One region of the Clostridioides sp. ES-W-0016-02 genome, then DNA from elsewhere that is predicted to be linked to it. Evidence: riboswitches for the same ligand, from Rfam matches in the RefSeq annotation. Region 1 holds a riboswitch; each other region holds the start of a gene.
What was found. A riboswitch is a leader RNA that binds a small molecule or an ion and turns the genes downstream of it on or off. The one in region 1 is predicted to bind cobalamin.
Positions count from the first base shown of each region.

Region 1 (3,291 bases):
ATCATGTCGATAAGAGGGTTAAAGTGTTTATAGGTACAAGTCGTATGTGTGCAGATGAGTCTATAGAACTTTCAAATTATGCACATAATAGTGGAGCAGATGGAGTTATGATAATAAGTCCTTATTATTTCTCGCTTGATGATGATAGTATTGAACTTTTTTATAGTAAGATAGCTGAGAACACAGATGCTGAAATATACCTATATAATTATCCAGATAGAACTGGTTATGATTTAAGTCCAGAACTTACATTAAAGCTTGCAAGAAAGCATGAAAACATAGTTGGATATAAAGATACAGTAACTTTAATGGGACATACTAGAGATTTAATAAATACTATGAAAACAGAGTTCCCAAACTTTAAGATATACAGTGGATATGATGAAAATTTTATACACAACTTAATGTCTGGAGGAGCAGGATGTATAGGAGGATTATCAAATCTAATTCCAGAAGTATGTTCTAAATGGGCTGAAGCTTATAATAATAAGGATATGGATAAAGTTATCGAAATTCAAAAATATATTAATAAAGCAATGGATTTTTATTTAATAACAAATCCATTTATACCAGCAATGAAGAAAGCTATGAATATTAGAGGATTAGAAATAAGTGACTACGTAACTGCTCCATTTATAAAACCAGATGAAAATCAAGTATGTAAAATTAAAACTTTGATGGATGAATTAAATATAAACTAAGAAGATAAAGAGGGTTTTAGATTGATTTTTATAGTCATTTTAAGCCCTCTTTTTGAGTGGATATATTAAATCAACCTTGCAAAGTAATTAACAATAAACTACAATTATCTTAATGAAAAATTAAATGTAAATAATACTAGGGTACTATTTTAGTTTAATAGGGAAAGTGATGTAAATTCACTACAGCCCCCGCTACTGTATACGGATACAAAATCAAATCCACTGAGATTCATAATAATTTTGGGAAGGTTGATGGAGGACAGGCCGTGAGTCAGGAGACCTGCCCAGTATTACATAAATACAATTTAGGGTGGAGATTGTAGTTTATAATAAAATGAGATATCAATTCATTTTTTATAAAATTGATATAGAAGCTTCTCCTTGCTAATTTAGGAGAGGTTTTTTATTTTGCTAAAAAGCTATATTTATAAAATTAATTTTAGTAAAATATTTTTTTAAAATATGTGTAGCCACTCATAAAAAATAAAATAATGGAGTGAAAGTGATGAAATTCAAGTCAAATGTTTTAAAGCAGTTTTTTTTAGTTGTAATGGTAATTTTTTTGGCAGGAGGTATTGTAGGTTGTAGCAAAAAAGACAAAACTAATGAACAAGTTAGTAATGGGAAAAAATTAGAATTAAAATATGCAAGTGGATTTAGTGTTGAGAATTTAGAAGATGGAATTAAAAAGGTTGTTGATGGAGATAATAGAGAACTAATTTTGATTCCTAAAAAGATAAAAATACCTGAAAAATACAAGAATGCAAATATAGTTAGAACACCTGTGGATAATGTATTGATAGCATCTACAACACAAGCTTGTTCTTTAAGGACAATAGGTGAGTTAGATAGTATAAAAGCAGTAACAACAGAAGAACAATATTGGACTATCAAAGAAATTAAAAATTTAATGAAGGATGGGAAGATACATTATGTTGGTTCAAATTTAGCACCAGATTATGAAAAAATAGTAGACTTAAATCCTGACTTGACTATAGTGAGTAGTGGTTTATCAGAAGCGGATACAAAATTTATAGATAAATTAGAAGAATTGGGACTTAACTATGTTGTAGATAATGAATATAAGGAACAAAATCCATTTGGAAGAATGGAGTGGACAAGCTTGATAGCTGCATTTTATGATAAAGAGGATACAGCTGCTAGTGAATTAGATAAAACAGTACAAAAAATAGAAGAGGTTAGTAAAAAAATAAAAAACAAAAGTAAACCTAAAGTTGTATGGGCATCTGTATATGAAGGTAATGCTTATATAGCACCTAAAAATTCATATGTAGATAATATGATAAACATGGCAGGTGGAATAAATGCTTGTGCTTCAATCGATTCAAATGAAGGGCGAGTAAGTATTGAGCAATTACATGAAGTGGCAAAAGATGCAGATATATTTGTATATTCATCAAGTTCAGATTATGCACCAAATTTAGAGTCTATAAAATCTAGTGCACCAGTGTTATCTGATTTAGATGTTGTCAAAAATGGAAATTTATGGGTGTTTGCTCCGGATTATTATCAATCAGTGGATAAGACAGATGAATTAATAGTGGATTTAGTTGAAATATTTCACCCAGGTACTACAGGTGAAAAGATTAAGCATTATATAAATTATGATAAATAATAAATAAGATTAAATTAACAAGAAAACTTTATAAATTTGAGTTAATCTAGTTTTATTAAGAGGAGTATATAGATGGACTTTACCAATAAAAACAGAATTAAAAATACTACTATATTTATAATCTTAATTGTAGGTATAATACTTACTTTTTTGATATGTGTAGCATTTGGTTCTGTAAAAATCGAATTTAAAGAAATAATAGATGTTGTATTAAGAGGAATGGATAGTACAGAACACTATAAAATAATTTATAATATAAGGATTCCTAGAGTCCTTGCAACTATGGTGGGAGGTGCATGTTTAGCAGTATCTGGTATTTTACTACAGATATTTTTTAAAAACCCAATAGTTGAACCATATATATTAGGGGTGTCTTCAGGAGCGACTTTATCAGTAGCACTTATGATTTTAGGAGGATATACATTAGGATTTGAAAGTATAAATTCAATGAGTATATTTATAGCAGCATTTGTAGGAGCTTTAATTGTAATGTCTATAGTTATTCTATTTGCCAGCAAAGTAAAAAATATAACAACACTTTTGGTGATAGGAATTATGACTGGCTATGTATGTAGTGGAATTACAAATATATTACAATCATTTGCAAATAATGAAAAATTGAAGGAATTTACTATGTGGTCTATGGGTAGTTTTTCCGGATTTACATGGGAAAAAGTAGAAATACTTATGATAGTTGGGATATTAGGTCTTTTGATGACTATATTCATAATAAAACCTCTAAATGCTTTTTTACTAGGAGAAGAATATGCAAAGAGTATTGGTGTAAATATAAAATTTTTTAGATTTTTGGTAGTATTTATATCAAGTATACTAGCGGCAATAGTATCAGCATTTGCAGGTTCTATAGGATTTATTGGTCTTGCAGTACCACAAATCTCAAAATTGATATTTAAAACATCAGACAATAGAGTATTGGTACCAGTAGTAATTCTT
Region 1 covers NZ_CP061361.1:3,460,137-3,463,427, reverse strand. Annotated here, with positions in the region: gene IC758_RS16150 (dihydrodipicolinate synthase family protein) at 1-701, shown strand, start outside; cobalamin riboswitch at 824-1,004, shown strand; gene IC758_RS16145 (ABC transporter substrate-binding protein) at 1,207-2,337, shown strand; gene IC758_RS16140 (FecCD family ABC transporter permease) at 2,410-3,291, shown strand, end outside.

Region 2 (3,291 bases), 490 kb from region 1:
GATGTAGGATTTGATGATGAATTTTACAAATCCATAGTATATTTCCCACTTGTAGGTCTTGTTATTGGTATATTAACTTATTTAATAGGATGGGTTTCTATACTTTTGTTTCAGCCATTTATATGTGCGATTATAATAACACTTGCTGGTGTTTTGATTACTGGGGGGCTTCATATAGATGGATTAGGGGATACATTTGATGCAATATACAGTTATAGAGACAAAGAGAAAATGCTTGAAATAATGAAAGACTCTCGATTAGGTACAAATTCGCTTTTAGCAATTATGTTTGTACTTTTATTAAAGATTGGATTTGTATATAGTATTATAAGCAATAATTCACTATGGGTTATAATATTCATGCCAATGATTGCAAGGTTAGGAGTAATGTTATTGACATATAAAACGGTAACACCAAGAGCAAAAGGAATGGGGAATTTATTTATAGGAAAATTGACTACAAGTATGTTAATAACAGCTATAATATATACATTATTGATAGTTAGTATTATTGCTAAATTAATATTTTTAGTGCCTAATATAGTATTGATTAAAGTATTATGCTCAGCTATAGCAGTTTTTATATTTATAACATTGTTTAAAAATCATATTTATAAAAAAATTGATGGAGTAACAGGAGATATATTAGGTTGTGGAATAGAACTTTCAGAACTTGTATATTTGATTTATATATATTTGTTAATTTTTATGTTTATTTAAAACTAAAAAGTGGTGATAATGTGATAAGATTAATATTAATAAGACATGCATTGACAATTGATAATGAAAAAGGAAGATTATCAGGTCATATAAATAGTTATATAAGTGAAGAAGGTAAATTGCAAATAAATAAAATTACAAAATATATGAGTAGTGAAAGTATAGATAAGATTTATACAACTCCATCTTCACGTACTAAAGATACAGTAGAGAAAATATCAAAGCTGAAATCAATAGAAATAGAAGAAAGAGAAAATCTAAGAGAAATTAGCTTTGGAGACTTTGAAGGAATAACTTTTGAAGAAATAAAAGTTAAGCATCCAAAAGAATTTGAAAAAATGATAGAAGAAGGTAGCAATTATAGATACCCAAATGGAGAAAGTTTGATAGATTCATATGAAAGAGTAGCAAAAGAGATTGACAATATAATTTTAGAAAATGATGACTATTTAAATAGAAAAGCAATACTTATATGTTCTCATGCAGGTACAATAAGAAACATAATAACACATTTGATTTCTGGTAGTTATAAATATCATTGGAACTTTAAAATTGATAATGCATCTATTACAATTTTGGAAGTTGATAATGGATTTACTGTAATAAATAAAATGAATTTTACTGATTTTATATAAATTAAACATTAAACGATATGTGCTTATAAACTTACTAACAAAAATAGAATATTAGATTAAAATTAGGTTCTCAATTAGATGTAAAAAGGGAAAAAGGTTAGATGCCTTTGCAGCCCCCGCTACTGTGAAACCAACGAAACTATAAATACCACTGTCAATTTGATGGGAAGGTTATAGGAGTAGGATGAAGTTAAGCCAGGATACCTGCCTAATTTAATTTAAAACATGAGGTCTTCGGGGTGAAAGATTTTTAATTGATATATATATAAAAGTCCTAGCTTTAGAAGCATTAGGACTTTTTTTATTTTATTTGTAGGTAAAATTTAACTTTAAGGAGGGGGAGAAAGTGGGTAAAAAAGTAATGTTACAGGGAACTGCATCAAATGTAGGTAAGAGCATTTTATCAGCAGGATTGTGTAGAATATTTAAACAAGATGGTCATACTGTTGCTCCTTTTAAGTCACAAAATATGGCTTTAAATTCTTTTATAACTAAAGAAGGATTGGAAATGGGGAGAGCACAAGTATTTCAAGCAGAAGCGTCAAAAATAGAGCCAATAGTAGATATGAATCCAGTCTTATTAAAACCTTCTGGAAATCATAAAAGTCAAGTGATTGTAAGGGGAAAAGTTGTAGGAGAAATGCATTCATCTGAATATCATGATTATAAGCTAGAATTGGTAGATGTATTAAAGGAAACCTTTAATAATTTAAGTTCAATGTATGACATTGTGGTTATGGAAGGTGCAGGGAGTACTGCAGAGATAAATTTAAAAGATAGAGATATATCTAATATGGGTATGGCAAAAATAGCAGATGCACCAGTAATAATAGTTGGGGATATTGATAGAGGAGGAGTATTTGCATCATTAGCAGGTACAATGCTTTTATTAGATGATGATGAGAGAAAAAGAGTCAAAGGAGTAATAATCAATAAATTTAGAGGGAAAAAGGAACTCCTACAAGATGGTTTAAAGATGCTTGAAGATATTATAAAAGTACCAGTTTTAGGTGTGGTTCCTTATATGGATATAAAAATAGAAGATGAAGATAGTGTAACAACTAGATTTAAGAAAAAAATGGATAAAAATGATATACATATAGAAATAATTAGAACTCCACATATGTCAAATTTTACAGATTTTAATATATTTGAAACACAAGAAGATGTAAGCCTTAGATATGTAGACTATGGAGAAGCTATAGGAAATCCAGATATATTGATAATACCTGGAACTAAAAGTACTATAGATGATTTAAAGTACATAAGAGAAAGTGGTCTTGAGTCACAAATTAAAAATTTACATAGTCAGGGTAAATTGATATTTGGAATATGTGGTGGGTATCAAATGCTAGGTAAAAAATTAAAAGACCCTTATCATGTTGAAAGTGAAATTGAAGAAGTAGATGGCATTGGTCTTTTAGATACAGAAACAATATTTGAAGAGGAAAAGACTACAACTCAAGTAGAAGCCACCATTATTGAATGTACTGGCGAATATATGAACAACCTTAAAGGTAAGAAAGTAAAAGGCTATGAAATACATATGGGAATTACAAATCGCAGTAATAAAGTAAGTAGCTTAGACTTAATAACAAAAAAACTAGATAAAGAAGTCAATTATACTGAAGGAAGTGTAAATAAAGAAGGTAATGTAATTGGTACTTATCTTCATGGAATATTTGATGAAATAGATTTTACAAGAGCAATTTTAAATAATATAAGAAAGAAAAAGGGATTAAAAGAATTAGAAAGTACTGTAAGTTCTTTTGATGAGTTTAAAGATAAAGAGTATGATAAATTGGCAGATTTCTTGAGAGAACATTTAGATATAGAGCAGATATATGAAATTATGAAATAAGAATGACTTTATATTTATACTTTAGGTAGGAGGTGTATTATGAAAAAGATTCTGATTGCAGGTACTAGCAGTGGA
Region 2 covers NZ_CP061361.1:3,946,046-3,949,336, reverse strand. Annotated here, with positions in the region: gene cobS (adenosylcobinamide-GDP ribazoletransferase) at 1-720, shown strand, start outside; gene IC758_RS18240 (histidine phosphatase family protein) at 741-1,355, shown strand; cobalamin riboswitch at 1,403-1,582, shown strand; gene IC758_RS18235 (cobyric acid synthase) at 1,702-3,216, shown strand; gene IC758_RS18230 (cobyrinate a,c-diamide synthase) at 3,256-3,291, shown strand, end outside.
Region 2: it holds a riboswitch for cobalamin, as region 1 does, so the genes downstream of both, IC758_RS18235 (cobyric acid synthase) here and IC758_RS16145 (ABC transporter substrate-binding protein) in region 1, are expected to answer to the same signal.

Region 3 (3,291 bases), 1.1 Mb from region 1:
ATGTAAAAAATGTTGAAGTAAACTTTGATACGTTTGCTGATTTTATGTATGAAGAACTATATAGCGATGAAGATGAAAATATCGTTGAAAGTGATATAGATTCAATCTCCTCATCAATGCTTATAGAGGGAGTAGGAGACTTTGACAATTCTCAAGCTAACAATTCAGCAGATAGAGTTATATATGTTGATGAAGAGACTGTAAATAAAATATACACTAAAATAGAACATTACTATGGGAAAACTTATTTAAGTAAGGGTGAAATTAAAAAGCTTGAAACACAAAATTGTAGAAACGTACATGAAGGATGTAGAATTCACTTCACAGATGGTGTTCTTAGAAGTGAATGTAATAATGTTTTTCAGCTAAAATATGTGACAAGACAAAAAGAAAATAATTTAGGCAAATTTAGAGAACATGCTAGGATGTATAGACAACAAATAAAGCGATTAAAAGAAAGCCTTTCTAGGATTTTAGTAGAAGAAAATGCTAAAAATAGAGTATATTCTGATTGTGGTACTATATTAGCAAATAGAGCCTGGAGAGTTGGAAGGAGTAATAATAATAAAATATTTTATAAAGATATAGAAAATGAAAAAGGAAAATATGTTATTGATATATTGTTGGATGCAAGTGGTTCTCAAAGTAGAAACCAAGGAAATGTAGCAATTCAAGCTTACATAATTGCAAATGCTTTGACGGAAGTTGGAATACCAAATAGAGTTATGGGTTTTTCTAGTTTCTTAGATTATACGATATTAAAAAGATTTAAGGATTATGATGACAGTATTAAAAATAGTGAAAACATCTTTGAATACTTCTGCGCTGGTAACAATAGAGATGGTTTAGCTATAAAATCTATATGTAGTGGTTTGATAAATAGAGATGAAGAAAATAAAATTTTGATAGTCCTTAGTGATGGAAGACCAAATGATGTAAAGATAGGAAAAAACAGTGAGAGAACTTTAAGAGGTGAAAAAGCTTATAGAGGTGTTGTTGGTTTAAGAGATACAGCTAATGAAGTAAGAAAAGCTAGGAAACAAAATATATTAGTATTAGGAGTATTTACAGGCAAAGAATCAGAACTTGAAGCTGAAAGATTAATCTATGGAAATGATTTTATATATTCAAGAGATATAACTAGATTTTCTGATGTAGTTTCAATGTATTTAAAGAAAATAATTAGGAATTAATAGATTTATAAAAAAGAATTTATATACATAAAAATATAAAAATGAATAAAATTTGTAAAAAATGTAGAAATTTTCACAGAAAAGGTATACAATGATTTATATAGAAAATGAATTAAAAATAAAGTAATATTAAAAATTAAATATATAATATTATAGGTTCTTTAAGCAAGATTAATAGGGAAGAAGGTTAAATTCCTTTACAGCCCCCGCTACTGTGATGCAGACGAAACTTTTGTTAGCCACTATGATAATATGTTTTTATATTTCATGGGAAGGAAGAGGAGTAGGATGAAGCTAAGTCAGGAGACCTGCCTAAAATATTAAAGTGATTTCTTCGGGGATGGAGAAAGTTTCTTATAATAATTATACAGATATGTTTATTTTATGTGTTTGTATTTAGATTGTCGAAAATTAGAAGCCTAGCCATCGAGTTAGGCTTTTTTATTTTGCTATAATGAAGGATACATGTATTATTCATATTTTAATTATTAGAAAGGGAGAGAGGGGATACTCAAATGAAACAAAATATCAAATTAGGGGTTATAGCTGCACTTATGTTAATAATTTTAACTCCAGTTACATCAAATGCAATGCATATAATGGAAGGTTACTTACCAGTAAAATGGTCTATAGCATGGGGAGTTATATTTATACCATTTTTCTTAGTGGGATTAAAATCAATAGGTAAAATAGTAAAGCAAGACCCTAAGAAGAAAGTTTTATTAGCTCTATGTGGAGCATTTGTCTTTGTATTATCAGCATTAAAAATACCTTCAGTAACAGGAAGTTGTTCACATCCTACTGGAGTAGGTCTTGGAGCAATAATGTTTGGACCAAGTGTAATGTTTGTTCTTGGAACTATAGTTTTAATATTCCAAGCATTATTACTAGCACATGGTGGAATAACTACTTTAGGAGCTAATGCTTTTTCAATGGCTATAATAGGGCCAATTATATCATTTTTAATATTTAAAGCATTAAAGAAAAAGGATGGAAATAATGCTATACCAGTATTTCTTGCAGCAGCAATAGGAGACTTAGCCACATATACAATAACTTCAATACAATTAGCACTGGCTTTTCCAGACCCATCTGGTGGAGTGATGGCTTCAGCAATTAAATTCTTAGGAATTTTCTTTATGACTCAAATACCAATAGCAATAGCAGAAGGTATCCTTACTGTAATTGTATATAATTTAATTACAGAAAATGGAGAAAAAAGCATACTAGAAAATAATGATAAAGGAGTTAAAGCTAATGAGTGCTAAAACAAAAACAAAAACTAACATATTATTACTTTTATTAGTAGTAGCTCTTATTATATTCCCATTACTTGTAAATTCAGGTGCTGAATATGGAGGAGCAGATGGTCAAGCTGAAAGTGAAATTACTAAGATAAATCCAAATTATGAGCCTTGGTTTAGTAGCCCATATGAGCCACCAAGTGGAGAAATAGAGAGTTTATTATTCTCTGCACAAGCAGCTTTAGGTGCAGGTGTAATAGGATACATATTAGGTATTCAAAAAGGAAAGAGAAGTTAATTATGCTTATAATTGATAAATATGCATATACAAATAGATTGAGTAAAGTAAATCCAAATAAAAAAGTAGCCATAGGAGCAATTTTTCTAATTGCTTCTATGGTAATAAAAAATGTATTTATCTTAAGTGGAATTATGATTTTAATGAGTATTTTAGTTGTTTGTGTAGCAGGGATAGATTTAAAAAATTATTTGAAATTACTTCAAATACCAATGTATTTTTTATTTCTTAGTATAGGTATAACTCTTGTAAATATATCTTTTAATAAAGTAGATTTACTATATAGTTTTCAATTTTTTAGTTTTTATATAGGAATATCAAAGGCATCTATTGACATGTCTATTCATGTGTTATTTAGAGCTATGTCTTGTTTAACTTGTGTGTATTTTTGTATACTTACAACACCTTTTAATCAGTTAATATTTTTCTTCAAAAAATTGCATTTACCAGACACCTTTGTTGAATTATCAATGTTAATATATAGATTTATATTTATATTTTTAGAAGAATTTTCAGAGATATATAAATCACAAGAACTAAGATTTGGGTACATAAA
Region 3 covers NZ_CP061361.1:397,963-401,253, forward strand. Annotated here, with positions in the region: gene IC758_RS02220 (nitric oxide reductase activation-like protein) at 1-1,193, shown strand, start outside; cobalamin riboswitch at 1,331-1,524, shown strand; gene IC758_RS02225 (energy-coupling factor ABC transporter permease) at 1,709-2,461, shown strand; gene IC758_RS02230 (energy-coupling factor ABC transporter substrate-binding protein) at 2,451-2,735, shown strand; gene cbiQ (cobalt ECF transporter T component CbiQ) at 2,738-3,291, shown strand, end outside.
Region 3: it holds a riboswitch for cobalamin, as region 1 does, so the genes downstream of both, IC758_RS02225 (energy-coupling factor ABC transporter permease) here and IC758_RS16145 (ABC transporter substrate-binding protein) in region 1, are expected to answer to the same signal.